2 regions of the Pseudoalteromonas sp. KAN5 genome follow, and region 2 is predicted to be linked to the other one. Evidence: predicted binding sites of a transcription regulator. Region 2 holds the regulator's gene; the other holds the start of a gene.
The links. Region 2 encodes MetJ, which represses methionine synthesis genes. Its sites were predicted from a motif close to TAGACGTCTAGACGTCTA; they were not measured.
Positions count from the first base shown of each region.

Region 1: a site for MetJ is predicted at 5,959-5,976, ahead of metE (5-methyltetrahydropteroyltriglutamate--homocysteine S-methyltransferase). Genes of this name have one in related genera too.

Region 1 is NZ_AP025589.1:861,992-878,928, reverse strand. It holds gene KAN5_RS03830 (DUF2069 domain-containing protein) at 1-214, shown strand, start outside; gene KAN5_RS03825 (ankyrin repeat domain-containing protein) at 272-1,609, opposite strand; gene KAN5_RS03820 (ABC transporter substrate-binding protein) at 1,868-2,464, opposite strand; partial or broken gene KAN5_RS03815 (acyloxyacyl hydrolase) at 2,704-3,245, shown strand; gene KAN5_RS17525 (DUF2897 family protein) at 3,460-3,600, shown strand; gene metE (5-methyltetrahydropteroyltriglutamate--homocysteine S-methyltransferase) at 3,638-5,941, opposite strand; gene KAN5_RS03800 (LysR substrate-binding domain-containing protein) at 6,233-7,120, shown strand; gene KAN5_RS03795 (ElyC/SanA/YdcF family protein) at 7,173-7,937, shown strand; gene KAN5_RS03790 (Nif3-like dinuclear metal center hexameric protein) at 7,951-8,703, opposite strand; gene KAN5_RS03785 (hypothetical protein) at 8,854-9,222, shown strand; gene KAN5_RS03780 (HPP family protein) at 9,251-9,727, opposite strand; gene KAN5_RS03775 (TetR/AcrR family transcriptional regulator) at 9,820-10,401, shown strand; gene KAN5_RS03770 (amidohydrolase family protein) at 10,453-13,632, opposite strand; gene KAN5_RS03765 (M90 family metallopeptidase) at 13,758-14,582, opposite strand; gene KAN5_RS03760 (M23 family metallopeptidase) at 14,745-15,983, opposite strand; gene KAN5_RS03755 (ligand-binding sensor domain-containing diguanylate cyclase) at 16,188-16,937, opposite strand, start outside.
Region 2 is NZ_AP025589.1:2,722,278-2,739,214, reverse strand. It holds gene rpmE (50S ribosomal protein L31) at 201-413, shown strand; gene KAN5_RS12150 (malic enzyme-like NAD(P)-binding protein) at 988-2,229, shown strand; gene metJ (met regulon transcriptional regulator MetJ) at 2,310-2,630, opposite strand; gene metB (cystathionine gamma-synthase) at 2,865-4,127, shown strand; gene metL (bifunctional aspartate kinase/homoserine dehydrogenase II) at 4,133-6,478, shown strand; gene KAN5_RS12130 (PBP1A family penicillin-binding protein) at 6,550-9,051, opposite strand; gene KAN5_RS12125 (pilus assembly protein PilM) at 9,184-10,263, shown strand; gene KAN5_RS12120 (PilN domain-containing protein) at 10,251-10,817, shown strand; gene KAN5_RS12115 (type 4a pilus biogenesis protein PilO) at 10,814-11,434, shown strand; gene KAN5_RS12110 (pilus assembly protein PilP) at 11,431-11,967, shown strand; gene KAN5_RS12105 (type IV pilus secretin PilQ family protein) at 11,954-14,038, shown strand; gene aroK (shikimate kinase AroK) at 14,223-14,741, shown strand; gene aroB (3-dehydroquinate synthase) at 14,767-15,837, shown strand; gene KAN5_RS12090 (AAA family ATPase) at 15,837-16,937, shown strand, end outside.

The DNA.
Region 1 (16,937 bases), 1.9 Mb from region 2:
GTTCTACTTTATTCATGGTTTTACACTACTATGGGTCGCACAAGATCAATTGCTATGGGTATTATTAGAGTTATTATTTGCCAGTATGATGTTTATTGGTTGCACATATTATGCGCGCCATCGCGGCCAAGAACTAGGACTGAAAATTCGTAAATTAAAAGATGAATTAGCACAAGAAAAAGCAGAGCAAGAATACGATAGAAAAAATCGTTAACCCGATATATATAACAAAAAACGCGCCAATTGGCGCGTTTTTTATATAAAATATGAACTACACAACCTCACTCAATGTTGCAAGTGCAACGATGCTCGCTAAGCCTAGTTGCGCGATTAAGCTAAAAAATGAAAAACAGCGTAATACAAACAAGCCCCATGGGTGCTTTAAATGAGGGTATAATGCGCAGCGTTTTAAACTCATTGCAAAAAAGAAACAGACGATTGCCAACATAGTTAAGCACAGCGTCAACTCACTTTTGATTGCTATCGAATCATCAAAAAAGAAAAACAGCTGCAATGGTAATAACAGTGTCACTATCGCATGTAAACCATGAACTTTCTTAATTCGTGAAAACTGCCCTTCTGGCGATAATTCCTTGATGCCAAAGTCTCGTTCGAGACACTTAACTAATTGAGTAGCTTTAACACTCACGGCTAAACGATAGCAACTTAACCCATCACTATTACGCGCTCGAAAATCATACCCCGACTTCAATAACAGTACCATCAGCGGTTCATTTTTTGCTAATACAGCATAATGTAAAGCACTGTTACCAAGCACATCACGTTGTTTTTTATCTTGCTTATCTAAAAGGGTCTGTACTAAATTAACAAAGCCTTTTTCAACTGCCCACATGAAAGCCGTTTTACCATTGTCATCCGCAAGCGTTCCTGTTGCTCCTTGCTCTATAAACCGCATAGCCATTGTTTGCTTAGCCGTTTTAACACTTAAGTGTGCCAGCAATGCTTGTTCTAGTAACACCACAGAGTCAACTTCAGGCGATACTTGGGTCAGCAAGGTAAAATAATCTTTACCGCTGGCCACTTTTTGCGCAGCTAAATCACTAAGCGTACTTACATCATCAATTGCATCTGGAATAAAGCTGCTTAACCGCTCTCTAAAATCAACTTCTTTCCATAAAGCCAATGCATCTTCTGCCGTCATTTTACTGCCCGCATTAAGTACATGCTCAATCACTGTAAAATAGCGTTTTGAAAATAACTGAGACAGTAATGTGATCGGTGTTTTTATCGTTGTTTGCGCAGCAACACCCGCATATTTTTCAAGACGTTGACACAGTAATAACACGAGGCCTTCGGGGCTGTAATCGTTGTCAAAATAGTAGTTTTTTGCTGCTAAAATATATTGCTGAGCCGCTTCATCATACTCACAAATATGTTGAAAAAAACACTCTTCAAATGGCTCGAGGGGAGTTAACCAGGTTAGGTAATAAATAGGCGGTAATACAGTGGTACATACACCGTCATCTTCTTCTGTCGAGCGACATGCAGGCCATGCTTCTAAAGCGTCTAAAATGAATGCACCGTTTTGCTCAATAAGTCCTTTGACTAGTAACGGGTATTCTTTCGGCCAAATAAGTACATTTTCCATTAAAAAAACACAACTCCAGTGTCTGTCTTGCTCGGTACAAAGGTCAGTTGATAAGTTTAACAACTAAAAACTGACACTGCGCTTAATATAATTATATGTGCTCTGCTAATTAAAAATGCAAGAGGTTACATTGGCGTTTATTCTAGCATACCCAAAACCACACGCTATAGACAAACAATGTGATTTTAAAAGAAAATAACAAAGCGGCACGGTGTTTTCACAGCGTGCCGCTTTTGGTTGGAGACGTACTTAAAAAGATTACTTACTATTAAGTTCAGCTATAACTTGATCAAGCCCAACCTCTGAAATTCGTTGGATCACTTCTTTTTGTTTTGCACTAAGTAATGAGATACCCTCAGCAACAATGTCGTACACTTTCCAGCTGCCATCTTTGCCTTGACGAAGCTTAAAATGTAGGTCAATGGTGGGCGCATTATCATCAATGATTTGTGTCTTTACCGTGGCAAAATCACCTGCTGTTGTGTCACTGCTTTCTTCAAACTTGATTTCTTGACCAGTATATTTCATTAACGCACTTGCATATGTTGTGGTTAAGTAATGCTCTACCGCACTGATGAATGCAGTCGCTTGTTCACGCTCAATCCCTTTTATATGCTTACCTAACAACTTATAAGACACAAATTTAATATCAATGTTAGGCATTAAATACTGTTCAACAATCTGCGCCATGTCATTTTTACTTGCACTACCTTGACTGTTTATTTTGCCAATTTCGCTAAACAGCTGATCACCTACTTGGGTGAGCAACTGGTGTGGTGACGGTTGAGACTGCGCGAACAGTGAAGCACTAAAAAAAAGTGAAACAACTAAAAAAAAACGGCTAAATAAAGTCATTGTTGAAAATTCCTAAGTAAATCTTATAGGGTAATTTACGCTGTCTATAAGAGATTAAAAAGACACAAAATGGCACCTTATTAATGCCAATCTGGCACCAATAGATTTAATCTTTTTATTTCATCTTGTTAGCTAAACTCTTGCATAAATGCACAGAGTCTGTGAATTTATGCTACTTGAATTAACATTCTTCTCGCCCTTACTTTGTAAATATCATTCACACCATAAGAGCTTTATTAATGTTGCTTAAGAAACTCACCTTAGTAGTTTTAGTCTTAACTTTCATGTCCAGTGGTTTATCCTATGCCAGCGATTCCATGCTTTCGCCTCACGGTTATGCGATTGATTACATTCAGGGTGAAGGTGATGTGAAAGGAATAAAATTAGCATATCAGTATCATCCTGAGCCCCTACAATCACTGTTTAAGAATACTCATATTTACTTAGAATCAAGTATTAACTTTTGGCAATATGGTACTGAAAATAATCATCAGACCAATACCGTGCTCGCTTTGTCGCCTGTATTTCAATACCCAATCGGGTCAGTGGCAGGTATCCCTCTTTTTTTGAAGCAGGAATTGGGGTTTCATTAATTAATGACACTCATTTTGCTGGCAAAGACGTAAGTACCCACTACCAATTTGAAGACCGCCTCGGCTTTGTGGCTGACTTTGGAAAAACCAAAGCCGCACTACGTTATTTACATTATTCAAATGCAGGCTTTAAAAGTCCAAACCCCGGGCTTGATTTTATTTCTCTGTCGTTAGCAAGGCGTTTTTAATTCCAATCGTGTTAAGTTACTGACCATTTATAGCGACAGATAAATGGAGTGATAACAAGGCATAAATTTTGACATGTAGTTGTTCTACACGAAAAATTTATAACGCAGTTAGCGCTTTATTTAGCCCGCTAGAATGGTTAAATATTTAAGTCGATTGGTATAAGGTGCATAATATCGGCTAAACTAGCTAAAAATTAATTTATCACTACACGTTATGCAGATTTGGCAAGTCCTGATTATTATAGTTGTGCTCGCAGTTATTATCGGCAATATCATGCTATTAAAGCACTCAGCAAAAATTGGCTTTAAAATCCCGGATAAAAAAGCAGACACCAAACAGCAAAAAAAGCCCTAACCGAGTAGGGCCTTGCTCGTAGAGGATGCTCTTTAACCTATTTTAGTTCAGCTCTGAGCTCTTTAGCTGCTTTAACCATGTTATCGAGCGCTTGTCGCGTCTCTTCCCAGCCACGAGTTTTCAAACCACAGTCTGGATTAACCCATAAGCGTTCAACCGGTATTTTTCGCGCCGCTTTGTGGATCAGGGTTTTTATCCACTGGATGTCTGGCACATTTGGCGTATGAATATCATATACCCCAGGGCCGATATCATTTGGATATGCAAACCCCTCAAATGCGTCAAGTAATTCCATGTTTGAGCGTGACGTTTCTATGGTGATCACATCAGCATCCATATTTGCAATCGCTGCAATGATGTCGTTAAACTCGGCGTAGCACATGTGGGTATGAATTTGCGTTTCATCTTTTACGCCGCTGGCCGACACTCTAAATGCATACGCAGCCCACTCTAAATAGGCTTGCCACTGGCTTACTTTTAGCGGCATGCCCTCACGAAATGCTGGTTCATCAATTTGAATAATTTTGATACCCGCATTTTGTAAGTCAAGCACTTCATCTCGCAGTGCAAGTGCAATTTGCTTGGCAATGGTTGCTTTATCTAAGTCATCTCGGATGAATGACCAAAATAATAAAGTCACAGGACCTGTTAGCATGCCTTTCATTTTCTTGTCTGTTAGGGATTGTGCATAGTGAATCCATTCAATCGTCATTGGTTTTTCACGGGACACATCGCCCCAAATTACTGGAGGTTTCACACAGCGAGTACCGTAGCTCTGCACCCAGCCAAATTGAGTAAAAGCAAAACCTTCAAGAAGCTCACCAAAATATTCAACCATATCGTTACGCTCAGCTTCTCCATGGACTAACACATCAAGGTCAAGCGCTTCTTGCTCTTTAACTGCGTAGCGAATTTCTGCTGCCATTTGCAATTGGTATTGTAAAGTTGATAACTTACCAGCTTTAAAATCACGACGGGCTTGGCGAATAGTGTGTGTTTGTGCAAATGAGCCAATCGTTGTGGTAGGTAATAATGGTAAGTTAAGTGCCGCGCGTTGCTTAGCGATACGTTGAGTAAATGCGCTATTACGCTGACCATCTGCTACCATTAATGCACTGACACGTTGTTGTACAGTAAGGTTATTCACACTTTTTGATGTCAAACGCGCTTTTATCGGCGCGCAATAACTTTGCAACGCACTGATATCATGACTGATTAGTGTGGCTTTTAATAATGCCAGCTCTTGTCCTTTTTGCTTAGCAAATGCAAGCCACGCACGTAACTCATTATCTAGTTCTTGTTCTTGCTCTAAATCCACAGGGGTATGTAACAACGAGCATGATGGTGCAAGCCATAAGTTATCGCCTCGCTTTGCGGCAATGTTTTTGACCTTCGCATAAGTAGTCTCTAAATCAGTGCGCCAAATATTACGCCCATCGACGACGCCAAGTGACAGCACTTGCGCTGAACTAAGCAGTGAGTCGAGTTTTAGCATATCAACATCACTAGTAACACAATCAAAGTGCACGCCCTCAACAGTAACACAATCAAAGTGCACGCCCTCAACGGGGTAACTCGCAATATCGGTATAATAATCACTCACCGAATCAAAATAGCTGGCAAGTAGTAATTTTACACCTTGCCCTGCTAATGCACTGCAACTTACTTTTAGTGCATCTCGATACTCTTGCGTGAGCTCAAGAGTCAAAATAGGTTCATCAATTTGCACCCATTCAACCCCTTGCACGGCAAGTTTAGCCAATACTTGTTGATAAACAGGCAGTAGCTTTTCGAGTAGACTTAATTTATCAAACTCTTGACCTGCACATTTAGCCAAATAAAGATAAGTAACTGGGCCGACTAACACCGCTTTCGCTTGATGGCCTAATTTTTGTGCTTGTTCCACCTGCTCAAATAATTCACTCCACGTTAACTGAAATTGCTGATCGCAGCTAAGCTCTGGCACAATATAATGATAGTTAGTGTTAAACCACTTAGTCATTTCGCTTGCTGCACACGCGCAGCCAGTAGGTGCACGGCCCCGACCAATACGAAATAAAGTATCCAGATCGACGCTACCACATGCTTTTCTATGACGCTCAGGGATCGCACCCACTAACAAACTAGTTGCCAAGACATGGTCGTACCAAGCAAAGTCACCAACAGGTAATAGCTCAACCCCCGCACTGGCTTGCAGTGCCCAATTTTCTTCACGAATAGTCTCACCTTGCGCTAGTAGCTGCGTTTGAGTGATATTCCCCGCCCAATAGGATTCAACTGCAAATTTCAGTTCGCGTTTTTTACCTACGCGTGGAAAACCCAAGTTATGTAATCGTGCCATGTGATGCCATCTCCATTTAGCTGTTTAGATGGCTAAAATTTACGCTCGTGATTATGATCAGACAACTGATGCTTTCTCAGTTTCAACTTGAGGTAAATTCATGAAAATAATTTTAAAAATATCTAATAACACAATGACAACGCTGTCAATTTTAGTGCTATAGTAAAGTTGTAAAATTTACGTAAAACAAGTGAGATTATTTAGCCATCTAGACGTTGAAGCATCTTCAATAAAAGCGTACTATGTCTGTAATCTGAGTTAGACTCACTTTTACCATGAGAATTATTAAAGATGATTGATGTAAAACATTTAAAGACCATCGCAACCTTGAAAGAAACCGGTTCTTTGGTGAATACTGCGCGGGAATTATTTTTGACTCAATCAGCTTTATCTCATCAAATCAAAGATTTAGAGAATAAGCTTGATTGCCAACTGTTTGAGCGTAAAACACAACCCGTACGTTTTACTCCCCAGGGTATGCTGTTGCTAGAGCTTGCAAACGAAGTATTGCCTCGCGTTGAAGCAACTAAGTGCCGTTTGAAAGAAAGCCTTAACCAACCCATTTCACAATTACGCCTAAGTGTAGAATGCCACGCCTGCTTTCATTGGTTGCTACCGACGATTAAAGAGTTCAATAACTTTTGGCCAGATATTAAAGTGGATTACGAACGCGGCTTTAGTTATGACGCTATACCCGACCTGCTCAACGATGAACTGGATTTAGTATTAACCTCAGATATTCGTGAGCCAGATAAACTTGAGTACGCACATTTATTTGATTTTAAACTTAAGCTAATTGTTGCGCCTGATCATGAACTGGCAAAAAAAGCCTATGTCACGGCGCTTGATCTAAAAAACGAAACCATTATTTCGTACCCTATTCCTCGTGAACGTCAGGATATATTTAAGCATTTCATTCAAAATGCACGTTTTGACGGTACATTAAAAACGGTTGATCAAGGCTTATTAATTTTTCAGCTGGTGAGTGCTGGAATGGGGGTCGCAGCATTACCTGATTGGTTAGTCACACCTTACGAAAGCCAAGGGCTGATAAAATCGATTCCGCTGGGAGCACTTGGGTTAACTCGCCCTATGTACTTAGCAATGAAGAAAAATATGAAAGATAACCCAGTCTATCGTCACTTTTTAAATACTTGTAAGTTAAATAACGGTCGATAAAATAACAGTTACGCAGTAGCATACAAAAAATCCTTTTATGTGTGCTACTGTAATGTTTGAATTAAAAAAAATCCTCGGCGCAATGCTCATGCCGTTACCTTTTTTGGGCATGCTGTGCTTTATTGCTTTGATTATCGCTTTGCGCACCAATAAGTTCAGCGCGTATATTGGTATCATTGCAATCAGCTGTTTATTGCTTATCAGCACCCCTTTTATTGGCCAAAAAATAATAGATCCGGCCACACAATTAAAATACACCTTTCCCTCAAGTAAGCAGCCAATACTCGATAAAATTGTAGTGCTTGGTTGTGATGTAAACCCCAACCCACAGCTGAATGCTAATAGTCAACTCGGCAATTGTGCTAAAAGCCGCTTAATTGAAGGCTTGCGACTAGCTAACATCTATCCTAATGCGCAACTTATTGTTTCAGGCGGAGGCTATGGGAAAGTCACAAATAGTAGCTTGATGCAACAAACAGCTATTAGCTTAGGCATTGCAGCTGCGCGTATAAAACAAAACCCCGCAGCGATGGATACCGCCGACGAAGCAAAACTGTTAGCTCCAACACTTGTTGATTTTAAAGTGGCACTGGTCACCTCAGCCAGCCACATGGCCCGGGCAACTGACTTATTTAATGCCCAAGGCGTTGATGTGATCCCAGCCGCGACGGATTTTTACGACTTCTCAGCCTGGCCTAGCCACAAACAATACATTCCTAATGTAGAAGTGTTAAAGGCTGTTACTAGTTATTGGCATGAAGTGCTAGGAAGTACGTGGATAAGCATGCGCCGTTGGATTGACCCAGAGGCGCTATAAATCAAGCTCAGCGTTATACTGGATTATCGATGTCAATAAAGGTTACGTCAAAGCCATGATGCTCAGCCAATAATTCACCGAGTGCTTTAATACCATAGCGCTCGGTGGCGTGATGGCCTGCGGCAAAAAAGTCAATCCCTTGCTCTCGAGAGCTATGAATCGTTTGCTCAGATGCCTCACCAGTCAAGTAAGCGTCTATGCCTTGGTTTGCAGCTAAATCAATATACCCTTGCCCACCACCGGTGCACCAAGCAATAGTTTCAATTGGCTCATCACGCACTGAACTAACCAACGGCTCTCGATCTAATACTTTTGCAATTTTTTGTGCGAAATCCTCAGCACTTAGCGGGGTTTTTAATCGCCCTTTTACCGCGACACTATTTGCCATAGGTTCTAAACCTGCGGTCATTTCTAAATCAAGTAATAAAGCAAGTTGTGCGTTATTGCCTATCTCTGGGTGCACATCTAGCGGTAAATGATAGGCAAATAAATTGATATCATGGTTGAGCAGCGACGCTATACGACGTTTTTTCATACCCGTAATGGGGTGTGCTTCCCCTTTCCAAAAATAACCATGGTGAACTAATATTGTATCTGCCCCCTGAGCAATTGCTGCATCTATCAGTGCTTGACTGGCAGTGACACCTGTCACAATTTTTTTAACCTGTTCTCGCCCCTCAATTTGTAATCCATTAGGACAAAAATCTTGGATAGTGTCAGGTTTTAAAATAGTGTTTAATAAGTGGTTAAATTCTCTGCGCTGCATTTTATTATTCCAGATTGGCGTTAAATTCTGTGCAAATTTTGGCGTTTATAGGGCTAAAATGGAAGGAAAATCGCAAAAAATTGAAAAGTAAGTCAAAAATAGGTATAAATAAATATTCTCAATCTGTGTTTACAACGTATAGGGCCTCTGATGAGCAAACTAGACAAAACAGAAGTATTAAATGCCTTTGAAGCAGCATATGAAGCAGCCAATGGTAAGAAACCTGAAATAACCACTAAACCTGGTTGGTACAGCATCGATGGCGGAAAAAACTTACGCCTTGCAGATGTTGCTGAATTAACTGAGCAGTTAACATCAGGCGCGCCGTCTGACAAACCTGCCGCTAAAGCACCGGCTAAAAAAACTAAAACTAAAGCAGCTCCCGCTAAAGCAACTGTTAAAAAAGCACCATTTACGGTTACAACAGCGAATGAAGATGGCTACACAGCCGAAGAGTTTTGGATTGTGTACCTCGCTGAAAAAGATCACGATTGTCGTCTACCTCGCGGCGTAGTGTAAGCTTTTAGTCTATTAAAAAAACCGCTTTTTAAGCGGTTTTTTTATCTGCCACAAATTGTGCAAACTTTTTATTTATACTATTTGAAAATGATCCACACAGCACAATGAATACCGTACCAAACAACACCGGCATCAGCAAAAAGTCCCAACTTTGCCCGCTTAATATAATCAAAATAGGGTTTGCTCCCGCCGCAGGATGAATGGTATCTGTAAGCATCATCGCTGTAATCGCCAAGCCAGTAGCGACTGCAATGCTAACTGGATCAACACCCACAAAATTCACAAAAACAACACCAATTAACGCCGTCAAAAAATGCCCTACAATCACGTTTTTTGCTTTTGCCAGTGGGCTCTGGGGTACGCCAAACACTAACACTGCAGTGGCGCCAAAAGGGGCCATTAACCAAATACCATAATTTCCTAAACTTTCTAAATACGCCAGTACCAATAAAGTCATTGCAGAAAATACACCTGCACAGAGTGCTTTATAAAATGAATAGTTCATAATTATCTCCCAAAGGTAGACCGACCTGTCTACACACAACAATATAGACAAGTCGGTCTACTTGTGTCAAGCTTATATTTTCAGGAGTAAGCATGGATAAACGCACCCATATAATAAATACTGCGCTGGATGCCTTCTATCAAAAAGGCATCCACAGTGTCGGTATTAACGAAATACTCAAACTTGCAAATGTGGCAAAAAAAACCCTTTATAACCATTTTGTAAGTAAAGAAGAGCTGGTATGTGCATGCCTAGAGCTCAGAGATCAACGGTTTAATACATGGCTAAGTAAGCAAATAGTAAACTGTACAACACCACAACACCTTGCCAGGGCATTATTTGCAGCTATCGCAAGTTGGATAGATAATAAAGCGCCTGAGCTTGGTGATTTTAATGGCTGTTTTTTTATTAATACAGCGGCCGAATACCCTCAGTCTGATCACCCAATTGCTAAGCTGTGCGCAGCACATAAACACGCGGTATTAAACCTGCTCATTGACACGCTCAGTCAAACTACGCAATTGCAAAATCAGCCCGCTAAAGCAATCGAGTTGGCGCAATTACTAATGACCCTAAAAGAAGGCATGATCTGCCAAGCCCGCGTCACACATACCACTAATCACTTTTTACAAAGCCCTGAGTTGTTATGTCGATTAATGGATGTACAAGCATAAAAAAGCGGCTAGTGAAGCCGCTTAAGTTATAGTCCAAAAATAAGTTAACTATTACTGCTCAAAGTACAGTTTATCGCGCTGTTTTTGGCCAATCTCATTCATGGTTGCAGCATCAAACAAGCGACCATTGATCATAGTGTAATCTACTTTATCCGTATCACGGATATTGGTCAGCGGATTGCCATTAATCACGATTAAATCGGCAAGCTTGCCAACTTCTAACGAGCCAATATTTTTATCAAGGCCTATGTATTTAGCTGGATCAAGCGTCGCGGCGCGAATTGCCTCAAGAGGTGTCATACCGCCTTGCGCAAACATCCAGATCTCCCAATGCGCGGCAAGCCCTTCTCGCTGGCCATGGGCACCTAAATTCACTACTACCCCTAAATCTTGCAGCTCTTTTGCTACGCGAGCATTATTAAAGTGATTATAGTGGTGATCGGGTGCTTTAACACGACGCATTGAACGCGGAAGCAGTTGATTTTTCGGCACGAATTTACTCAAGCGAGGGTGATTCCACACGTCAGTTTTATCATACCAATAGTTTTCCCCCCAAATACCACCATACGCAACACCTAACGTGGGCGTATATCCCACATCACTTTGCGACCAAAGCTGTTTAATATCATCGTAAATGTTTGCTACGGGTATTGAATGCTCAATACCCGTATGACCATCGACTACCATAGTCAAGTTATGTTGTAATAATGAACCACCTTCTGGCACCACCATCATCTCAAGCTCTCTACCTGCTTCAATTACTTGCTGGCGTTGCTCACGGCGAGGCTGGTTATATGACTTAACACTAAATGCGCCGACTTTCTTTAAACGTTCTAGATGGAATTTAGCATCGTCTAACGAATCGATATGCGAGGTATAACCAGGCATATTGGCGCCATACAAAATAGTGCCGGTTGAGAAAATACGCGGGCCAACAATACTCCCCGCTTTTTGCATTTCGCTGGCTGCAAAAATTTCCGTTGTATCATTTGATGGATCGTGAATAGTGGTGACACCCAACGATAAACCAGCTAAGTTTTTCCAATTTTGCTCAGGAATGATTTCATCACTACCTTGTGAGCCATGTGCATGAGCATCAACAATCCCTGGCATAATGGTTTTACCAGTGACATCAATCACTTTCGCGCCTTTTGGAATGCTCACCTCAGCTGCATTACCAACGGCTTTAATATGCTTACCATCAGTGAGCAGTACGCCATTTTCAATAACTTGCTCACCTTGCATTGTGATTATGCGCGCCCCTGTAAGCGCGATCATGCCTTTGGGTTCAGCCATTTTGCTGGTAAAACCAATATTTTCACCACTTTTAACTTTGAAGTCAGCATCATCTGATTTATTAATATCAAACAAACCCGCTAAGCTAGCGTGGTAAAGCTCAGGGCCTAAGCTCCAATACAGTTTATCGCTATTAGTGCTCCAGCTGATACTCTCACCAGCGCGTACAGATAACTGTTCGATTGGGAATTGGCTGTCTTTAGGGCCTATATTAATAGTTTTACCACTTTGCACTAAAGGAGTAACAAACACTTTAAAGCGCTCTGCAAAGGCTAAGTATTTGCCATCCGGCGATACTCTAAACTCGGTGGCATGCTCAGATTCATATAATTTAGAGATTTTTTTAGAATCCAACTCAATCATGCTCAATGTGGGCTTTGGCCAAGGACTCATTACATAAATGCGATCATTTTCTGCTGCAAATTGTGGCTGATAACCACTTTTAGTAATAAGTTCTGCTTTACCACCTTTGCTACTAACGGCATATATACCCGGGTGCAAAGACCAGTCAGGGTTTAAAATACTACCGCCAGAGGCTTTACGATACACAACAGTTTTACCATCAGGACTAAACGTTGGTTCAACATATTTACCCGGCTCAGAGGTAATATCATCACCGCGACCGCTACGTGCTGATACAACACGAACAGCACCTTGCTCGTTATCATCCCATGTTACGTAAACAATTTTTTTACCATCACGCGAAAACTGTGGAAACAACTCAAAATGGTCGTCCTGCTTTGTTAAACGCTTGATTTTTCCTGATTCTAAATCACGTTTATAAATATGCCCTAATGCTTCAAAAATAGCCGTTTCACCATCAGGCGAAACTTGCACATTACGGAGCATTTTTACGTCAAACTCATCACTGTCAATGTTCTGTGTAAAGCGCACTGCTTTTTGTATTTTCTTACTGGTTTTAACTGCAAATGGCACGGTTTCTACATCGCCATCGCCCACATTCAGCTTGTGGATAGTCCCCCCGGCCCAAAACACCAATTCTTCATTATTAGGCGTCCATGCAATCGTTGGATACACACCATGGATGGCCCACGTTTCTTGCATGTCACGTTCAAGTTTATCGTATAACTTAGTGTGCTTACCGCTGGTTAAGTCATATAAATACAGGCTCGTTTGGAAGTCATCACGCTTAATATACGCCAGTTTTTTTCCATCTGGGGAAGGGGTTGGACGAATTGCACCTCCTACCCCATCAATAATCGTCTCGATCTCACCGGTTTGGCGATCATAACGTTTGATTTTATAAATACCTGCGACAGAATCCTTTGAATAATGGAAAGTTTTCCCCGGTGTAGCATCATGAGAAAAATACACATAACGACCATCAGGTGAAAACATTGGCTCGCCTAAATCTTTTTGGTCATCCGCGCGTTTAGTTAGTTGTACACCTTTACCACCCGCTTTGTGATAAAGCCAGACTTCACCAGCACCGAGTGAACGAGTTGCAGTAAAGTGTTTACGTGCAACTATGTAGTCGCCATCAGGGCTCCAAGCAGGGCTATTGAGTAGACGAAACGTTTCATCAGTCACTGGCGTTTGGTTTTCACCATTTAAATCCATAAACCAGATATTATCGCCACCACCTTGATCTGAGGTAAACGCAATGTGCTTTCCGTCAGGGCTAAACCGTGGCTGCATTTGCCATGCAATATCAGATGTAAGTTGTACCGCAGTGCCACCAGCTAGCGGCATAGTATAAATATCACCCAGCAAATCAAACACGATGGTTTTACCATCAGGGCTGACATCGACATTCATCCACGTGCCTTGTGAGACACTAATGCTCGCATCAAGAAATTGTCCTTGTGGGGCATCTACTTGCCACTTTTCATCATTGTTATCTTGTGCCTGAGCTTGACCATATAAGGCCAATGACACTGCAACAGCCATCGCTGTATGTAGCATTGTTTTCATTACATTCTCGCTTGTTCTTGTTGTTTATTAACCTAAACTCTGGTTAAGAGATTTATTAAGAGTGATTGCAACAAAATCAGCAACAAGTTACCAGTGATATCTGATAAAGCGCAGTTATTTGGCGGTTAATGCCATTTTATCGGGTCAAATTGGTAATAACCGACCAGCAAACTATATATTTCAGGATCGTAATGGCGCAACTCGGCAGGTTTTTCAAGAAAGGTTTCTGTGAGCACGGCAAAAAATTCAGCTTCATTGGTCGCGCCATAACTATGAATAACATGAGGCATGTTATAAGCCACATGAGTTTTTAACTGGTTAAAAGCACGGCTAAAAACACGCCCCCACTGTTGATAATCAGCTTGTTTAGCTAATAACGGTGTGCCCGTTGTTTTCCCTGTTTCTTGATCAAGCTGATGTGCAAATTCATGAAACACTAAATTATGGCCGTCACTTGGCAAGCGGTTCCCTTCTAATACATCATGCCAACTCAGTACTAAAGTGCCGCCTGGCCATGACTCTCCTTGGCGCACTGTATTGTGATAACTCACCAACCCGGCGCTGTCACGTGACGTTTGCGGGGCATAATATGCACTTGGATAAAGCAAAATTTCTTTTACATTTTGGTATAAAGGCCAAGGCTTATTGAGCACTAAAACGCATGCATCAGCAGCAACAATTAACTTCATCGCCTCATTGAGTTTTAAGCCATCGCAGCCGATAAAGCGTTTTTCATTTAAAAACCAGACAATATGGCGCTCTAACTTCTCTCGTTCGCTATCGGTCATTCTTTGGTAAATTGGCATACAACGTAGTAGCAAGGCTTTTTGTTTATCGTCTAAACGGAAGTCTTGATATTTCCTTTGCCACAATCGATTTTGAATGACAGGCCATTGCCAATAAACAACGACAAACGCAATCAGCGCCAGCATTAATAATCCGTTGACCATATGAGTGTCCACTTAAAAGCTATGCTGTATTAATATGTCCATTAGCTGACAAATTCAATTAGTTTACGGTAAATAAAAAGCCGCATATCCATTGAGGAGCTGCGGCTACTTGTAGTTAACCTCTGTTATACACTGCAATTTACAAACAGCAAAGCACTACAATCAACGATACAGTGGCTGCCATGCACAAGTACGATAGCCATTACGTTCAAAGTAGAAACGGTTACAGTTATCGTCATAGTTACTAGTGCCGACATCGATACGATGGCCACTAATGTACTGATTGTGCAATGACACCTGTTGACCGTTATATAACAAAGTGAAATGTACGTGTGGGCCTGACGATTGCCCACCTTCACATAGCGCTTGGTTATAGCTATTAGCATAACGGCCAAGCCATGCACCAGGTTGCACATAATCGCCACTGTTATATTGTAAGTTAGACATATGATAGTAGTTAGTTGAGTAACCACTAGAATGCGTTACACGGATATTACACGATGAAAAACGTGTAACTGTGCCTCCATGAGCCGCTTGTACATAGGGCGTATTACTTCCCCAACCTCCTGAACCATTATTAAAATCAAGTGATGAGTATGGATACCCTGAACCTGTATTGGAGTGGGCTCCACCGCTATACCAGTAACCAGATGGCCAGGGTAGATCCATAGAAAAACTAGCAGCTAGAGCTTGCTGATCAATACTGTGTATCTCATTGTTTGGTGAACGTTGTAATTGGACACTACTATCTGGAAATAAGCTGTCAAAAGTCGCTAAAAAGTCGATTAAATTGCTACTAACATGATTAGCCTTCCCTTTTTCCACAGCCAATTTCTTACGTTTATTAAGCATACTAACCAAAGCTGCTGTTGCAGCAGTACTGCTATTTACGCTCGCCGAATTGGTTATCGCCGTACGCGTAGATTGTGATTCTTTTGCCGTAACTTGGCTTTCTTGCCATTGCTTAAAAGCATAAAACCGCTGACTTAATTTTGTAGTCACATCTTCTACTTGGGCATCAAAACCCTGCTCATCAGATAAACCTGATAAAGGGTTATTGAAATCAGCATCTGGGTTTGAAAGTAACCCACTTTGCTGCTCAATTAAGGCCAAAATAATTTTCGGATTAATACTCGTAAAGCCCGCCCAATGTAAAATAAGTTCTTGTTTATCTTGTAGTGCAGGGGCATATAATGCAAAAAAGTTATCCCAATCTTCATTTAATAAAGCATTATTAAATACAAACTGAGTATCATCAACAGCCAGTAAAGCATTTAATTTTAGTGATTCAATAGACTCGGCTGTAAAGGAAAAATTATCGTGTTTATGACCTTCTGCAAGTACCGCAGGTGAGATACCTAAGACACCTGCGAGTGCGAGGGTAATTATATTATTTTTCATCTTTTGTTCCTTGTATAAATATCAAAAAGATCCCTAACTGGGAACAAAAGGTATAGCATCAAGGTTAAATAAATGTTAATAAAATGTTTTTATGTTTACATTAACATATTTTATGTACCTGATATGGTGTGGCCTGTAGCAGGTTTTCTCAACTAAAAACAAAATGCACAAAAAGCGCACAATTAATAATTGCAAAAAAGCATGCTAAGACTCCGGCTGTTCTGCACTTAAGGTATCTGAAAATATGATCTCTACCCTATTTCGACCAATAGTCTTAGCTTTATATAAAGCCTGATCAGCTTGCGCAAGTAACCGGTCATAATCATTCACAGTCAATGAATCAGCCACACCAAAACTAACGGTTACAGATAGCCCATTGGCAATCGTTGAAAAATCATAGTTTGCAATTTCCAACCGTAATTCGTCACATAATTCCGCGGCTTGCTGCGCTGTTTTATTTGGGAATAATAAGGTAAATTCCTCACCTCCCCATCTAGCAACTTCACTGGCATCACTTTTAACACATTGACTTAACAAATGCGCAACGACACAAATAACCCGATCGCCAATAATATGTGACCACCCGTCATTAATTCGTTTGAAATGATCTATATCCATAATGGCAATAGCCAGAGGTAAAGCTTGCTGTTTAAAATCAGAAAAATTCTCAGCGAGCCAACTATCAAAGGCACGACGATTTGGTAAATCGGTGAGTTGATCATGGGTTGCTTGATGCGCAAAGGCATCTGTTTGCTGCTGAAGATCTCTAGTTTGTTGCTCGACTCGAATTATCAGTTCTTTTTCGATTTTTTTATAATGATAAAGGCGATATTGATATAACCCAAAGGCAAGTAAGAGTAACGTAAAAAACATCACAAGCTTGAAGCCTGTTTGCTGCCAAAAATATGACTGAATAACAAAGTTTATGGTTTTATAGTTATCCTGCCACTGCCC
Region 2 (16,937 bases):
TGTACTAAAATTACAGCTAAAAACCTAGCAGCTAATCTTTGCTTTAAAGTTTTTGGTTGTTTTATTAGCAAAAACGCTATTTAAAGCTTGTAGCAAGCGGGGTTGTTGCATAGAATACGCGTCCTAAATAATTTGTTTTAACGACGTATGGTACCAGACTTCGGGTTTGGAGAGCGATGCGGCCTTAACTAGAGGTTTCTATGAAAGAAGGTATTCACCCTAAGTACGAAGTAATTTCAGCAACTTGTTCATGCGGAAATAAATTCGAAACTAGTTCAACACTGTGTAAAGACATTCACTTAGACGTATGTTCTGCGTGTCACCCGTTTTACACTGGTAAGCAAAAAGTTTTAGACACAGGTGGCCGTGTTGATCGCTTCAACAAGCGTTTCGGTTCACTTAGCAGCAAGTAATTATTGTTGTTTTGTCGGAAAAAGCACCTTAGGGTGCTTTTTTTTATGCCTGTGGTTTATAAAAACAGCAGTCACTTAGCCTTTAAGCTTTGCTCATTTAGGGCGCCTCCTCAGATTCATTATGTTGTGACTATTTCCCACTTTTATATCCAGTATAGCGAGCAAATAACAGACAAATAGTGATTAATTCTTTATATTGAATCTACTGGTAAAACGTAACTTTGGATGTTTTTGCCGATAAAATTAAAGTTTATGCGGCTAAATGTTGCTAACTTCTAAGTTTTTAGCGCTATAGCTGTTATTGCTGATTTTTGCTTTCAATACTCACTTAATAAGCATTTTTAGCTAGGTATTTTGATGCTTTATAATTATTTTTTAGGCAAAAAAAACAGGTATTTTGCAAAATTTGCCGACAAAACGCATAAAATTAACGGATATAGCATATAACAGGATAGACCTGATATTGCTTGAATTAAATTATAATATAGGTATCGTTCCTTAATAGGTGTCGTTCCCTATAAGAACTGCTTACTCTCACTTTCAACTTAATTTACTTGCAGGATAAAATCGCGTTATGTCAGATTTTCGTGAACAAGCTTTACATTACCATTCGCACCCCGTTCCAGGAAAGATCAGTATCGAGCTTACTAAGCCGGCTGAAACAGTCCAAGATCTCGCTTTAGCATATAGCCCTGGTGTTGCTGAACCTGTACGTGAAATCGCTGCTGATCCTGCTAATGCCTATAAATACACGGGTAAAGGCAATATGGTTGCGGTTATCACTAACGGTACTGCCATCTTAGGTTTAGGTAACTTAGGGCCATTGGCGTCGAAACCCGTTATGGAAGGGAAAGCGTTATTATTTAAACGTTTTGCTGGCCTTGATTCGATTGATATTGAAGTAAAGCACAACACCACAGAAGACTTTATCAATACCGTTGCTAATATTGCCGATACGTTTGGTGGTATCAACTTAGAAGATATCAAAGCGCCTGAGTGTTTTGAAATCGAAAAAGCATTAATTGAACGTTGTAGCATCCCAGTATTTCATGATGATCAACACGGTACCGCGATTGTGACCGCAGCAGGTATGATTAATGCGTTAGAAGTGCAAGGTAAAGATATTGAAGATGCGATTATCGTGTGTTTAGGTGCAGGGGCCGCAGCAGTTGCCTGCATGGAGCTATTGATTAAGTGTGGTGCATTGCGCGAACATATTTATATGCTCGATCGTAAAGGGGTTATTCATACTCGTCGTGATGACTTAAACGAATATAAGCAGCTATTTGCTAACAATACTGATAAACGTACCTTGCAAGATGTGATTGCAGATGCTGACGTGTTTGTTGGGGTGTCTGGGCCAAATCTATTAGCGCCAGAAGATCTTAAATTGATGGCTGATAAACCTGTGGTATTTGCTTGCTCAAACCCAGATCCAGAAATATCACCTGAGCTTGCTCACAGCGCTCGCAATGATTTAATTATGGCGACGGGTCGCTCTGATTACCCAAATCAAGTAAACAACGTATTGTGTTTCCCATTTATTTTTCGTGGTGCACTAGATGTACGCGCTAGCAAAATAAATGATGAAATGAAAATTGCGGCGGTTGATGCTATTCGTAGCATTGCTAAAGAGCCAGTCCCTGTAGAAGTATTAAAAGCCGCAGGTGTTGATAAGCTTGAGTTTGGCCCTGAGTACATCATTCCAAAACCAATGGATCCGCGTTTATTACCGCGTATCGCTAAAGCGGTCGCGCAGGCGGCTATTGATTCTGGTGTCGCACGTATTGATATGCCTGAAAATTATATGGCTTAGGTCGGAACATACAATAAAAAACCTCAGTACCGTTAAGTCGCTGAGGTTTTTTTGTATTTAATTCCTGAAGTATATTATTTTTAATCTTCGTTGAGTACAGGCACTTCTAAGCCCATTTCAAGCATGATTTTCTTCACTTCTTCAGGTACTTTCTCTGGATTATCTTTACGTAAGTCTTCATCGTTTGGCAATGGTTGGCCAGTAAACGCATGTAAAAACGCTTCACAAAGTAGTTCGCTATTGGTTGCGTGACGAAGGTTATTAATTTGACGGCGAGTACGCTCATCAGTTAAAACTTTTAATACATTAAGCGGGATCGAAACGGTGATCTTTTTAACTTGTTCTGATTTTTTCCCGTGTTCTGCGTATGGGTGAATATACTCACCATTCCATTTAGCCATAGGATGTGTCGTTGCCTCAGGTTGTTAATTGTTTGCGCGGCCTTTTGCGCACAAAGATGCCGAAATTCTATCGTTTTAAATAAGATAGTCAAATACTAGTTATTTAGCCATCTAGCAACATAAATGTTTTTACTGCCGTACTTGCACCTAAAACAGCATAAATGCTTTGACTTCTTAGATCCGATCCTCTAACCTTTTGGACGTCTAAACATCCATTTAATTGTAGGTGACGTTATGAGTCAAAAGAATAAAGCGACCATTGCAGTGCGTAATGGCATTGATGCAGATAAACATCACGGTGCTGTTGTGCCTCCCATTCATTTATCGACCACCTACTCATTTGCCGATTTTGATACCAAGCGTCAATATGATTACGGCCGCAGCGGTAATCCAAATCGTGACATTTTAGCTGAAACCCTAGCAAAACTTGAAGGCGGTGCAAAGGGTATAATCACTGCAACAGGTATGGCTGCAGTGCATTTGGCCACACAACTACTGAGTAGCGATGATACCCTAGTGATCCCACATGATTGTTATGGTGGCAGTTATCGCTTATTTACTTCACTTGAAAAGCGTGGCTTATTAAAGTTAGTAGTTTTAGATTTAACTAAATCTGAAAACCATCAAAAAATTCTTGAGATAAAACCAAAGCTTATTTGGATTGAAACGCCAAGCAATCCAATTTTACGCTTAACAGATATTAAAGCGATCACCACAATTGCGAAGCAGTGTGGCGCATTAGTTGGCGCAGACAACACCTTTTTATCACCAGCATTACAAAACCCAATTGAGTTTGGTGTTGATATTGTGGTGCATTCGACGACTAAATATATCAATGGTCACTCTGATGTTGTAGGCGGTGCTGTGATTGCAGCAACCCAAGAGCTTGGCGATGAGCTTGCTTGGTGGGCAAATAATATTGGTATTACAGGGGCGCCGTTTGATAGCTACTTAACTTTACGTGGCCTGCGCACTTTAAATGTTCGTTTGCGCCAGCACCAAGAGAATGCCTTTATTATTGCCGAGTATTTAGAAAACTCACCTTACGTGAGCCAAGTCTATTACCCAGGTCTTGAGTCTCACCCGCAACATGAGTTGGCAAAACAGCAACAACGTGGCTTTGGTGGTATGGTAAGCTTTGATATTAAAGGTGATATTAATGATGCAGCGGCATTTCTAACTAGCCTAGAAGAGTTCAGTTTGGCGGAATCGCTCGGTGGCGTAGAGAGTTTAATTTGTCATCCTGCAACCATGACCCATGCAGGAATGGAAGCGAATGCACGGTTAGCCGCTGGCGTAGGCGATACGCTGATCCGTATTTCGGTTGGTATTGAAGATGCCAAAGATTTGGTTGCTGATTTAGAACGCGTATTTAATAAGGTGAAACCTGGGCAAGGTCAGCACACAACGGCTGCTGCAACATCGGTTTCTCAACAACAAGATCAAGAGCAATCAAGCTCATTTAAGCTGACTCCAGCACATACGGCTTTGTGGTAATAGAAATGGTAAATATAGTTCATAAATTTGGTGGTTCTAGTTTAAGTTCGGCAGAGCGTTATCAGGCCGTTGCTAATATTATTTTAGCGCATACTGAGGCGGGTGACTGTGTGGTGGTTTCTGCCGCAGGAAAAACCACCAATACGTTAGTTAAACTGTGGCAAAGCTACCAACAAGGTGATCAGCAAGCGGTTAGTGATATTTTACTACAACTTGATAATCACCAGCGTACATTGATTGAGCAATTACTAAGCCCTACAGCGCGATATGCTGCATTAAATATACTTGAGCAAGAGTTGGCCTTAATAGCACAACAAGCGCAACAGCAAAGCTTACAGGAAGCTGCATTACTTGCTCATGGTGAAGTATGGTCGGCACGGCTATTAGCAACCTATTTGCAGCAACTTGGCCTTGCTGCAAATGATGTGGATGCACGGCAATTATTTACCTTAAATGATGGGCAATTATTACATCAAAAAAATCAACAAGCGTGTGCGCAGTTAATTTCGGCCAATAGCATTAATGTGGTTACAGGCTTTATTGCCGCCGATTGCCAAGCAAATACGGTAACACTTGGGCGTAATGGCAGTGATTACAGTGCAACTTTATTGGGGAGTTATTGTAATGCTCAACAAGTGTCAATTTGGACCGATACCCAAGGGGTTTTTAGTACTGATCCGCGTAAAGTTAAAAAAGCGATTAAGTACTCAAAGGTATGTCGTGGCCAAGCTAACCTGCTCGCCCGTTTAGGCAACCCTGTATTACATGCGAAAACACTTTCGCCATTAAAAAATACTGATATTAAATTAGTGGTCCGTAGCAGCTATGAAACAGAAGCCAGTGCCACGGAAATTGTTAAAGAAGGCTACAGTAAAGCGAAGCGTTTTATTACTACCTTAGAAAATATTGATTTACTGCGCATTGATCAGTTACGTGGTGGAGAAATTGGTGAATTAAGTCAACTTATTCAACATAGTTTGCATCACTTTATAGAAAATGGAGATACCTATTTATTGGTGCCAGCTAGCGCGACTCATCAAGTGGTCAGTCATTTGCAAGGCCGCGCTAATATTATTGAATCTAATTTACATGGTTGCGCCGTTGTCGCGCCAAGTAATGATGTGGCGCAACTATTTGAACAAGCAACTCAAGTGCTTACTGAGCAAAGCTTAACGCCACGTTTTAGCCACCAAGATGCAGACTATATTTTGTTGTTAACCGATCAATCAATTGATAGTGACGTATTAACCTTATTGCACGATAAATTGATCAACAAAGGTCAGGAGCTGGCTATTATTGTGGCGGGGTTAGGCAATGTTGGCGAAGTGTTTATTGAGCAATTGAGTCAGCAACTGAATCGTTTGCAACACCATTTTAGCGTTAAACTGGTTGGTTTGTTACGTTCACGGGCAATGTTGTTTAGCCCAAGTGGTATTGCGCTAGAGCAGTGGCAATCACAGTGGCAAAACGAAGCGATTGATTATCAACAGGATGACTTATTAACGCGTATTAGCGAACTTGATTACGAACATAAAGTGGTGATTGATATTACCGCCAGTGAAGCATTTAGTGAGTTATATCCTGCGTTTGTAAATTTAGATTGTCACTTGATCAGCGCTAATAAATACGCGGGCACGGCAAATAATGATTGGTATCAAAACTTACGCCGTAATTTAGCTGAGCGTAATTTGTTATGGCGCTATAACACCAGCGTTGGTGCTGGTTTACCAATTAACTTTGCATTAGCTGATCTACAAAACAGTGGTGATAGCATTACCCACATTGAAGGGGTATTCTCGGGCACGCTTTCGTGGTTGTGCAGTCGTTATGATGGCAGTGTGCCGTTTTCAGATTTAGTACTGCAAGCGCAGCAAATGGGATACACCGAGCCTGATCCTCGTGAAGACTTATCAGGTCGAGATATGCAGCGTAAGCTATTAATTTTAGCTCGTGAGCTAGGTTTAACGTTGGAGCTAGACGACATTGCTTTAACGCCATTAATGCCTGAGCAATTAGCCCATGGTGACTGGCAGTCTTTTCTTGATAATAAGCAGTTGTTAGATGACTTTATTGCTGAAAAAGCCGCTGCGGCAGGCAAAGAAAATAAAGTACTGCGTTATACCGGTGCGTTAACCATTGCAGATGGTAAAGTGACCGCTAAAGTGGGATTGGCATACGCAACTCAAGGGGATGCCTTAGCTAACTTGACTCCTGGCGACAATATTTTTGTGATCAACAGCCAGTGGTATAGTGATAATGCCTTGGTGATCCAAGGCCCTGGTGCTGGTAAAGAAGTGACCGCCGCGGGCGTACATTCTGATTTATATTGGTTAATACAAAATCTAAAATAATCGAGATCATCAATGATAAAAAAGCGCCAGTCGGCGCTTTTTTACGTAGTTACGATTTTATATTGCGACGATTAAAACAGCTCTTCTTCTGTTTTAGTTTCTTCTTCAAAGACATTTTCCACATGTTGCATTACATACTTGGTTGGCGAGGTGCCTTTTTCAAAGTATTCAAAGCGACTGGTGTAATCATTTTTTTGACTCAGTAAACCCGTTGCTAAATCGATTCTTACCGACACGAGTCCTTCTGGTGGCTCAATCGGCGCTTCAGGTTTACCGTCGAGGGCAACACGCATAAAATCAACCCAAGCTGGCTGCGCTGTTTTGGCACCAGACTCCGCGCCGGATATTTGGTTTTTATCCATGTTGTTATTATAGGTTGAACGGCCAAGTGGGTTACCTGGGTTATCAAAGCCTACCCAAACTGAGGTCATCACATTGCGGTTAAAGCCACTAAACCAGGTATCAACAGAGTCATTGGTAGTCCCTGTTTTGCCTGAAAGGTCACGACGATCCAGCGCTTGCGCACGCCAGCCAGTACCACTCCAGCCGGTTTTATGTGCCCAGCTACCACCACCCCATATTGCGCTGTGCATTGCATCAGCAATTAAAAATGCATTTTGTTTCGAGATAATACGAGGTGCACAATGAGTCATCGATGCTTCTTGGCTGCTTTGAGGCTCAGTTGTTAACTCAAATTGTTCATTAGTTAACTGAGGTGCTACAGGATCACAAGCTAACAGTGGTGCTGTTTTAAATAATACATTACCTGCTGAATCTTGAATTTCATTAATGAAATACGGGGTGATCAAGTGGCCGCCATTGGCAAATGCACTCATACCACGAGCAAGCTCAAGCGGTGTAATTGACGCACTACCGAGTGCTAATGATTCACTTCGATTAATATCGCTATCTTGAAAGCCAAACTTTAATAAGTGATCAGCGGTGCGGTGTAAGCCAACGCCACGCAATAAGCGCACCGAAATAACGTTTTTCGACTGTGCCAATGCGCGACGAATACGGATCGGACCATTGTAAACTGCTGGACTATTTTTTGGACGCCATGCCACGCCTAAGCTTTTATCCCATTGATTGATTGGTGCATCATTTAAAATAGAGGCTAAGGTATACCCATTGTTTAGCGCCGCAGAGTAAATAAATGGCTTAATATTAGAGCCCACTTGACGCTTCGCTTGTACGGCACGGTTATATTGACTTTGCTCAAAACTATAGCCGCCGACAATTGCTTTAATACGACCATCGTTAGGATCTAATGAAACTAATGCACTGGATGCTTCAGGCAATTGGCTAAGTAGATAGCTGCCATCGTCATTTTTACGCAACAGTATTTGCTCGCCTGGATTGAGTATGTCGCCAGCAGTTTTTGGTGGAAACCCTTGGCGATAGCGAGTGATATATTTGCGCGCCCATTTCAGGTTGTTCCAATCAAGAGTAGCTTGCTCGCCATTTTTTAATAAGACAGTTGCGCTTTGCTCGCTCACTTCAAGCACGGCGGCAGCTAATAATGGGCCGATTTCTTTTACTGGCCTTAGCTTTTCTAAAATGTCGCTATGGCTTAAAGCGGTTTGTGTTTCAAAATCCCATAACTGTTGCTCAGGGCCGCGGTAGCCATGGCGCATATCATACGCATGCAAGTTATTGACGAGGGCAGTTTGTGCCGCTGCCTGTACGTCAGATTCAACACTGGTAAAAACCTTAAAGCCGGTATTATAAGCTCGTTCGTAGCCGTATCGGGCCACCATTTCAGCGCGTACCATTTCTGAGATATAAGGTGCATACAGCTCGATTTCAGCCCCATGAAACTTAGCAGTAATAGGAGCGTTGGTAGCTTCATCATACTCGGCTCTAGAGATATATTTTTCATCTAGCATACGACCCAATACTACATTACGTCGCGCTTTGGCACGGATTGGGTTTCTAATTGGGTTTAATGCCGACGGCGCTTTAGGTAAGCCTGCTATCATCGCCATTTGCGCTAAATTTAATTCGTTTAGGTTTTTCCCGTAATAGACTTGTGCTGCGGCGCCGATGCCGAAAGCGCGATTACCTAATTCTATTTTATTTAGGTATAAAGCAAGTATTTCATCTTTGCTGAGTAAATTTTCAATATGCAGTGCGATAAAAATTTCTTTGACCTTACGAATGTAGGCTTTTTCTCGTGTTAAGAAAAAGTTACGGGCTAGCTGCATGGTAATAGTACTTGCGCCTTGTTTTTTCTCTCCCGTTGAAATTAATACGAGCGCTGAACGCAAAATACCTATAGGATCTATGCCTATATGGTCATAAAAACGATTGTCTTCAGTGGCTAATATAGCATCTATAAGCGGTTGCGGTATCTCATCGATGGTCACTGGAATACGGCGTTTTTCACCGAACTGGTTGATTAATAAACCATCTTTAGAAAATACTTGCATAGGAGTTTGTAATTGCACGTCTTTTAAAACTTGCACACTGGGGATATCAGATTTAACGTAATAATAAAGGCTTACTAAAGTAATGAGCCCCAAAAACGTGCAAATGATAAAAAATTGTAAAGTTCGTTTTAATAAAATCACTTATATTTTCCCTAAATGGACTCCCAATTAGAATCGGAGACTGCTAGTATATATTGATTAAAAAATGAATAGTATTTTTTCATATAAAAATTATAACTTGTTTATTCTTAAAACAAAGGCCAAGTTGCAAACATGCTAAGTCAACTATTGAGTAAGTCTTCATCGATGATGGTAGGGATAGATATCGGTTCACATGCTATAAAAGCAGTGTTACTGAATGAAACGGACAGTGGCTACCGGCTTGAGGCGTTAGCAATAGAGCCTATGCCAAAAGGCACTATGGCTGAGCGCAGTATTCAAGATATTGAGGCAATTGGTAATATTATTACTAAGCTAAAACGTAAATTGCCTAAGTCAATTAAGTCTGCTGCGGTTGCTGTGTCTGGGCAAACAGTGATCACAAAAGTGATTTTTATGGATGTTACGCTCACTGATGCAGAACTAGAGTCGCAAATAGCCATTGAGGCAGACAGTCTTATTCCTTATCCGTTAGACGAAGTTAGCCTAGACTTTGAAAAATTAAGTACTAATGAAGCTGATCCATCAAAAATGAATGTGTTGTTATCAGCAGCGCGTACTGAAAGTGTGGAAGCCCGCGTAGGTGCGTTAGAGTCAGCCGGTTTAACTGCGAAAGTGGTTGATGTGGAAAGCTATGCTTTGAGCCGCACTATGGATGTTTATTATCAACAATTACCGAGTGACGCATTTAACAAATGTGTGGCGGTCGTTGATATTGGCGCAGTGCTGATGTTGGTAAGTGTGGTCCTCGGTGGTGAAACAATTTATACCCGAGATCAAGTATTTGGTGGCGACCAATACACTAACAGTATTGTGGCCTATTATAATAAAAGCTTTGATGAAGCTGAGATTGGTAAAACAACGGGTGATTTACCCCCTAATTATACTTTTGAAGTACTGGCGCCGTTTCAAACGTCATTGTTACAACAAGTACGCCGTGCAGTGCAGATGTTTTTAACTACGAGTGGCAAAGATCAAATTGATTATATTGTACTTACTGGCGGTACTGCGATGATAGATGGCTTAGATAGGCTGCTAATTGAAGAGCTTGGTATTCACACTATAGTGGCAGAACCGTTTGCAAATATGGATATTTCCCCGCATGTGGATCGCAATGTGTTACAGCGTCACCGTACTCAATTTGCAATAGCGACGGGTTTGGCATTAAGGAGCTTTTCATCATGCCACATATAAATCTACTGCCGTGGCGTGAACAGCAACGAAAACAATCACAAACTAAATTTGCCACTATTTTGTTTTTAGTGGTACTTGGTAGTTTTATGAGTATGTATTTATTAAGTACTTATTACGGTAACTTGCGTGATGGGCAAAATATCAAAAACAATTATCTTACAGCTGAAATTAGCCAGTTAGATCGCCGCATTAGCGAAATTCGTGAATTAGATAAAAAGAAAGAAAACCTACAACAACGCATGCGTTTAATTGAAGAACTACAAAGCAGCCGTAACTTGGGCACCCAAATCATGGATGAAGTAGCCAAAATAGTACCGACTGGTGTTTACTTAACTAAGTTAGAGCGCCGTGGCAGTGCGATACATGTGGTCGGCCGAAGTGAATCTAACAACCATCTTTCAAATATGCTTCGTGAAGTACAAAACTCTTACTTGCTCGAAAAGCCCACCATGCAAGGTATTGTTGCTGGGGAAAAATCGTCACGCTTATTAAGTGATTTTAATATGGAATTTTATGTAAAAGCGTTTGATAAAATTGGCGAGGTTAAGCAATGAACCTTGATATCAAAGCATTAACTGAGATTGAATGGAACGAAATTGAGCTTGAGAATATTGGTGATTGGCCAATTGTAGTTAAAGTTATTTGCTGTACTTTTGTTGCCGCATTAGTGCTGTTTTTTAGCTATAGCTTATTAGTTTCAGATGAAATTGATAGTTACCACAATGCGGTTAGTAAGGAAGTTGAATTACGCAGCACCTACCGTGCAAAGTATGCAGTAGCCAGTAATTTAGAGATCTATCGCCAACAGATGGTTGAGATGGAAGAGAAATTCTCTTTACTACTAAAACGCTTACCCACTTCTAATGAGACGCCGGGCTTACTCGATGATTTATCGTACGTAGGTACCACCAGTGGTCTAACTTTTCTTAAAATTGGCTGGTTACCTGAAGTTGAAAAAGAGTTTTATACTGAATTACCGATCAAAATTGAAGTGATAGGCAGTTATCATGAGTTTGGTGATTTTGTTGGTAAAGTAGCGCAATTGCCACGTATTGTCAGCTTGCATGATTTTTCAATTAATAGTTCGGATTCCGGTAAGTTGACATTTAGTGTGGTCGCTAAAACTTACCGCTATGAAGGCGGCGTGAAGAAAGTAGGAGCTAAAAAATGAAAAAATTAGCTTTTGTTTTACTTAGCAGTGCTTTGCTCAGTGCATGTAACGATGACACCTCTGAGCAAAAAGAGTTTATTGACCAAGTAAAAGCCAGTACAACGCCTAAAGTTGAGGAAATTCCGAAACTGACAAAATTTGAACATTTTGAATACAATGCACAGCAATTACGTAGTCCTTTTGTTGCGCCACAACCCGAAATTATTCAAAATAACATGATCCAAGTAAAAAATTGCTTACACCCTGATCCTGAACGTCCACGCGAGGTATTAGAAAAGTATCCATTGGATAATTTAGCGATGAAGGGCACCTTAGGATCGGATGGACAAACGTGGGCATTGATAAAAGCAGCGGATGACACCTTGCACCGAGTCACTGTGGGCAATCATGTTGGTTTGTACCATGGCGTTGTACAGCAAGTAAAAAGTGATTATATAGAATTGTTAGAATTAATTCCCGACGGGTCTGGTTGTTGGAAAGAGCGCCTGACAAAGCTTGAAATGTTAGAGGCGAGCTCCAATGGCACTAGTTGAAAATAAAAAAGGTAAAATTAAAATGCATAAGGGAGTATCGTGGAGTAATCGCATTCAACAGGCTTTGTTTGTTGTTATTGCCCTTTTTATCACGCAATCAGCAATGGCGACACCGCTGCTGTATGACATTCGTTATAACCCACTCATGGCTGGAGAAACACAGTTACAGCTAGTCTTTGATGAAGAGTTGACGACAGAGCCAAAGGTTCAGGTTTTCAATAACCCTGCCCGCATTGAAATGCGTTTTAACGCAGCCGATGTTGAGCAAGGTTTGGCCGATGTAGCAATTAATCAAGCTGGCATTGAAAATGTGAGTAGTGTGACTACGGATGGTACTTTAATCGTTACTGTGCACTTAGAGCGTTTAAAAATTTACCAAACATCTGTTAATAATAACCTTGTTTCATTACATGTATCTGATAACCCACTCACAGCACAAGCGGGTAATAACACAACTCAAGCTGAGGCGAGTCATTATATAAATTCAATTCAGTCGATTGATTTTCGTCGTGGTGAAAAAGGTGAAGCGCGAGTATTAGTATTTTTACAAGATACCCAAGCTGCGATTGATGTGCATGAAAGTGGTGGGAAAATAATTGCTGAGTTTCACCATACCGATATTTTAGATGACTTATTGTATGAACTAGATGTGCTCGACTTTGGCACAGTAGTGAGTTCAATTGAGACATTTAAAGAAGAGAATATGAGTCGGGTGGTAATAAGCCCTAATAGCGCGTTTAAATTTACTTATCAGCAAATAGAAAATATTTTAACTTTAACAGTTGAAAAAGATGACTCACAGCGTTCTTACCTAGAAGGTGGCAAAGAGTACCAAGGTCGCCCTATGACCTTAAACTTCCAAGACATTTCTGTTCGTGCGGTATTGCAGATCATTGCCGGTTATAACGACTTTAACTTAGTAACCAGTGACTCAGTCAATGGTAACATCACTTTGCGTTTAGACGGTGTGCCGTGGGATCAAGCACTTGACGTGGTATTGCGTGTTAAAGGCCTTGATAAACGCATGGATGGATCTATTTTAATGGTGGCACCTTCTGAGGAACTGGCGGCTCGTGAAGCTAAAGAGCTTAAAGCCAAGCAGCAAGTTGAAGATTTAGAGCCGCTTTACAGTGAATACATTCGTTTGAATTATGCAAAAGCGGAAGAGTTTGCTGATTTACTAAAAACAGATACTAACAGCATCATTAGCGTACGTGGTAGCGTGTCAGTTGATAGACGTACCAATACCTTACTGATTAAAGATACTGCAAAAAGTATTGAAAGTGTGCGCCGTATGGTTGAGACCCTAGACATAGCAGTACGACAAGTTGTTATTGAAGCACGAATGGTGACTGTACGCGACAACGTGAAAGAGGATCTCGGTGTACGTTGGGGCTTTAGCGATCAACAAGGCACTGATGGTATCTCGGGGACACTAGAAGGCGCGAACACGATTTCTAACGGCACTATTCCAAGTATTTCTGATCGCCTTAATGTTAACTTGCCAATTACCGGGGCTGCTGGCAGCATTGGGATGCACGTTGCTAAGTTAGCTAATGGTACGTTACTTGATTTAGAGTTAACGGCGTTGGAAGAGGAAAACCGCGGTGAGATTATTGCGAGTCCGCGGATCACTACCGCTAATCAGAAAAAAGCACGTATTGAGCAAGGTACTGAGATCCCGTACGTTGAATCTGCTTCAAGTGGGGCAACCACGGTAAGCTTTAAAAAGGCTGTGTTAAGTCTTGAAGTTACACCGCATATTACCCCAGATAATAAAGTGATTCTGGACTTGATCATTACTCAAGATACCCGAGGTGATACAGTGCAAACAGGAACAGGACCTGCTGTTGCAATTGATACCCAAGAAATTCAAACCCAAGTTTTGGTTGAGAATGGTCAAACAGTGGTACTTGGTGGTATATTCCAGCAGCAAATCATTAACTCAGTTAAAAAAGTACCATTATTAGGTGATGTTCCTTACCTAGGAGTGCTGTTTAGAAGCACAAGTGAGTTTAATGAAAAGAAGGAATTGCTGATTTTCGTTACTCCGAAAATCCAAATAGAGTAATTTTCACTGATTTATTCTTACACAACGGGCAATTATTGACTTTAATTGCTCGTTAATTGGCTTTTTGTTCTAATTGACTTGAAATACCCAATCAATTACTGAGATAATCCCCTCCTTAATTTTGGGGCCAGGTCGTTAGGCGGGGTTTTATTTCAAATTTTAGAGTTCGTTTGTACTAAAAGATATGGCTGAAAAACGTAATATATTTCTAGTTGGCCCTATGGGGGCTGGCAAAAGCACAATTGGTCGTCACATTGCAGACCAATTGCACCTTGAATTCGTCGATTCTGATCAAGAAATCGAACGCCGCACTGGTGCTGATATTGCCTGGGTGTTTGATCTTGAAGGTGAAGAAGGCTTTCGACTTCGTGAAGAATCTGTCATTGGCGACCTAACTGAAATGCAAGGTATTGTACTTGCAACAGGTGGTGGCTCAGTGATGAGTAAAGAAGTACGAAATAAGCTTTCGGCTCGTGGTATCGTGGTATACCTTGAGACACCAATCGAAAAGCAAGTTGCACGTACGCAGCGCGACAAGCGTCGCCCATTACTGCAAACAGAAGAAGCACCTCGTGATGTTTTAGAGCGCTTAGCTGAAGAACGCGAACCGCTGTATAAAGAAGTGGCTGATTTTACTGTACGCACTGATGAGCAAAGCGCTAAAGTTGTTGCTAATCAAATCATTGAGAAATTAGATTTTTAAATACCAATAAGAAAGGATACTAGCAATGCTTGAATTAACAGTTAATTTAGACGAGCGAAGTTATCCTATTTATATTGGAAAATCTGCACTTCAACAGACTGACAGGCTACGTCATCATATTGGTGATTGTCGGCCTATCATTATCACTAATGACACCATTGCACCTTTATACCTAAGTGATGCAATGGCGTTGTTAGCTGATTTAAATCCACTAAGTTTTATTATTCCTGATGGTGAGCAATATAAATCACTGGAATGGTTTGAGAAAATTTCAGCATTTTTACTTGAAAACAACTGCGGTAGAGATACCTGTTTAATTGCCTTAGGTGGCGGTGTTGTTGGTGATCTAACCGGTTTTGTGGCGGCTTGCTATCAACGCGGCGTACCATTTATTCAAGTACCTACTACATTGCTATCACAAGTTGACTCTTCTGTTGGTGGAAAAACGGCAGTTAATCATCCTTTAGGTAAAAACATGATAGGGGCGTTTTATCAGCCTCAAGCGGTTTTTATCGATACGCAATCACTGCATACACTCCCTGCTCGTGAGTTTGCAGCTGGTATGGCTGAAGTTATTAAATATGGCTTAATTTACGATACTGAGTTATTTAGTTTTCTTGAAACTAACATCGCGCAGTTACAGGCTTTGGATGAAGAAACTATCCAGCACGTGATCTTCCGTTGTTGTGAAATTAAAGCTCTGATCGTTGCTCAAGATGAAAAAGAAGCGGGCCTACGTGCTTTGCTGAATTTAGGGCATACATTTGCACACGCTATTGAAGCGCAAATGGGTTATGGGCAATGGTTACATGGTGAAGCGGTGGCAACCGGCATGGTATTAGCTGCAAAACTTGCACATACTCGTGGTGATTTAACTGTGGAACAAGTATCAAGAATTGTGACATTAATTGCACAGTACAACCTACCGTGTGATATTCCTGATGTGATGAACAGCGAACACTTTTTACATCACATGCGTAAAGATAAAAAGAATAAAAAAGGTACAATTCGTTTTATTCTTCCTACTGAGTTTGGCCAATGTGCGCTGGTTGATGACGTCTCTGATCAACAGGTTAGAGATTTAATAGGGCGCTAATGCAATCGCAAATCTTACCTAGCCGTGCGGCTTTGGTTGATCGGATTGCCCTGCAGTTTGAATATGGGCAAAATCTCATTGTCTTATTAGGCCCTTCAGGGCTTGGTAAAAGTTACCTTCTAGAAACCTTTATCACTGATAAATATAGTGATTTTAATAAATCATTTGTGCAGTTACATGCCCGCATGACAGATAGCCAGTTAATGTCTGAGCTACTTGAACAAAGCTTTCGCTCGCCATTGATTGATCAAAATCTAAGTTTGTCAGAGAACTTTTACCAATTAGCAAAACAGCAAGACTGTGGCTCTTGCTTGTGGGTGCTAGATGGTGGTCGGCATTTGTCTGAAGAAATGGTGCAAGAACTAACAATACTTGCTCAGCACAGCCCAACAACGCTTTATATTTTATTGGCATCGCAATCGGTAGGGCAATTTAATAAAGCCGTTGAACTTCATTTAGAGCCCTTGTCTATTGCTGAAAGTAAGCAGTTAATGCAGTGTTATTTTCCTGATTTACCATATGATGAAGATCCTGTTTTTCAAACCTTTTTGCAAGAAGCGCATGGTAACCCGAGCCTATTATTAGCATGGCAGCCTACGCAACATACTGCAAAAGTAGCAGTAGCAGATAAAGTATCTTGGCGTTTACACTTGATTGCGCTGTTGGTAATTATAATGCTGTTGATCATTGGTTTTTTATATCAATCGGATATGACCCGTTGGTGGCAAGATTTTTATCAGCAACAACCAGACAGTTCGGTGTCGACAGCGATTCCAGTGGCCACCTTAAAGCAACCAGTTGCAGAGCCTGCATTAGCAACGAGTTCTTCAGCAGTAAACCTTACTGATGCTGAATTAGCCGAGCAACAAACTCAGTCAGAACAGGGAGAGCAGTCGAAGGAAAATCCTTCTCAAGACAACCTTGAACAGAAAAAACCTGCCCAAGACAGCTTAACTAAAGAAAGTTTAGATAAAGAGAACAATGTTGCGGCAATATTAGATAGTTTAGCGCCTGCAGCAGAGCCAGTTGATGTTATTGCGAGTCTAGCCGATGATGTTGACTCGAAAGCGAGTCGCGCAGCAGATTTGCCAGTTGATAAT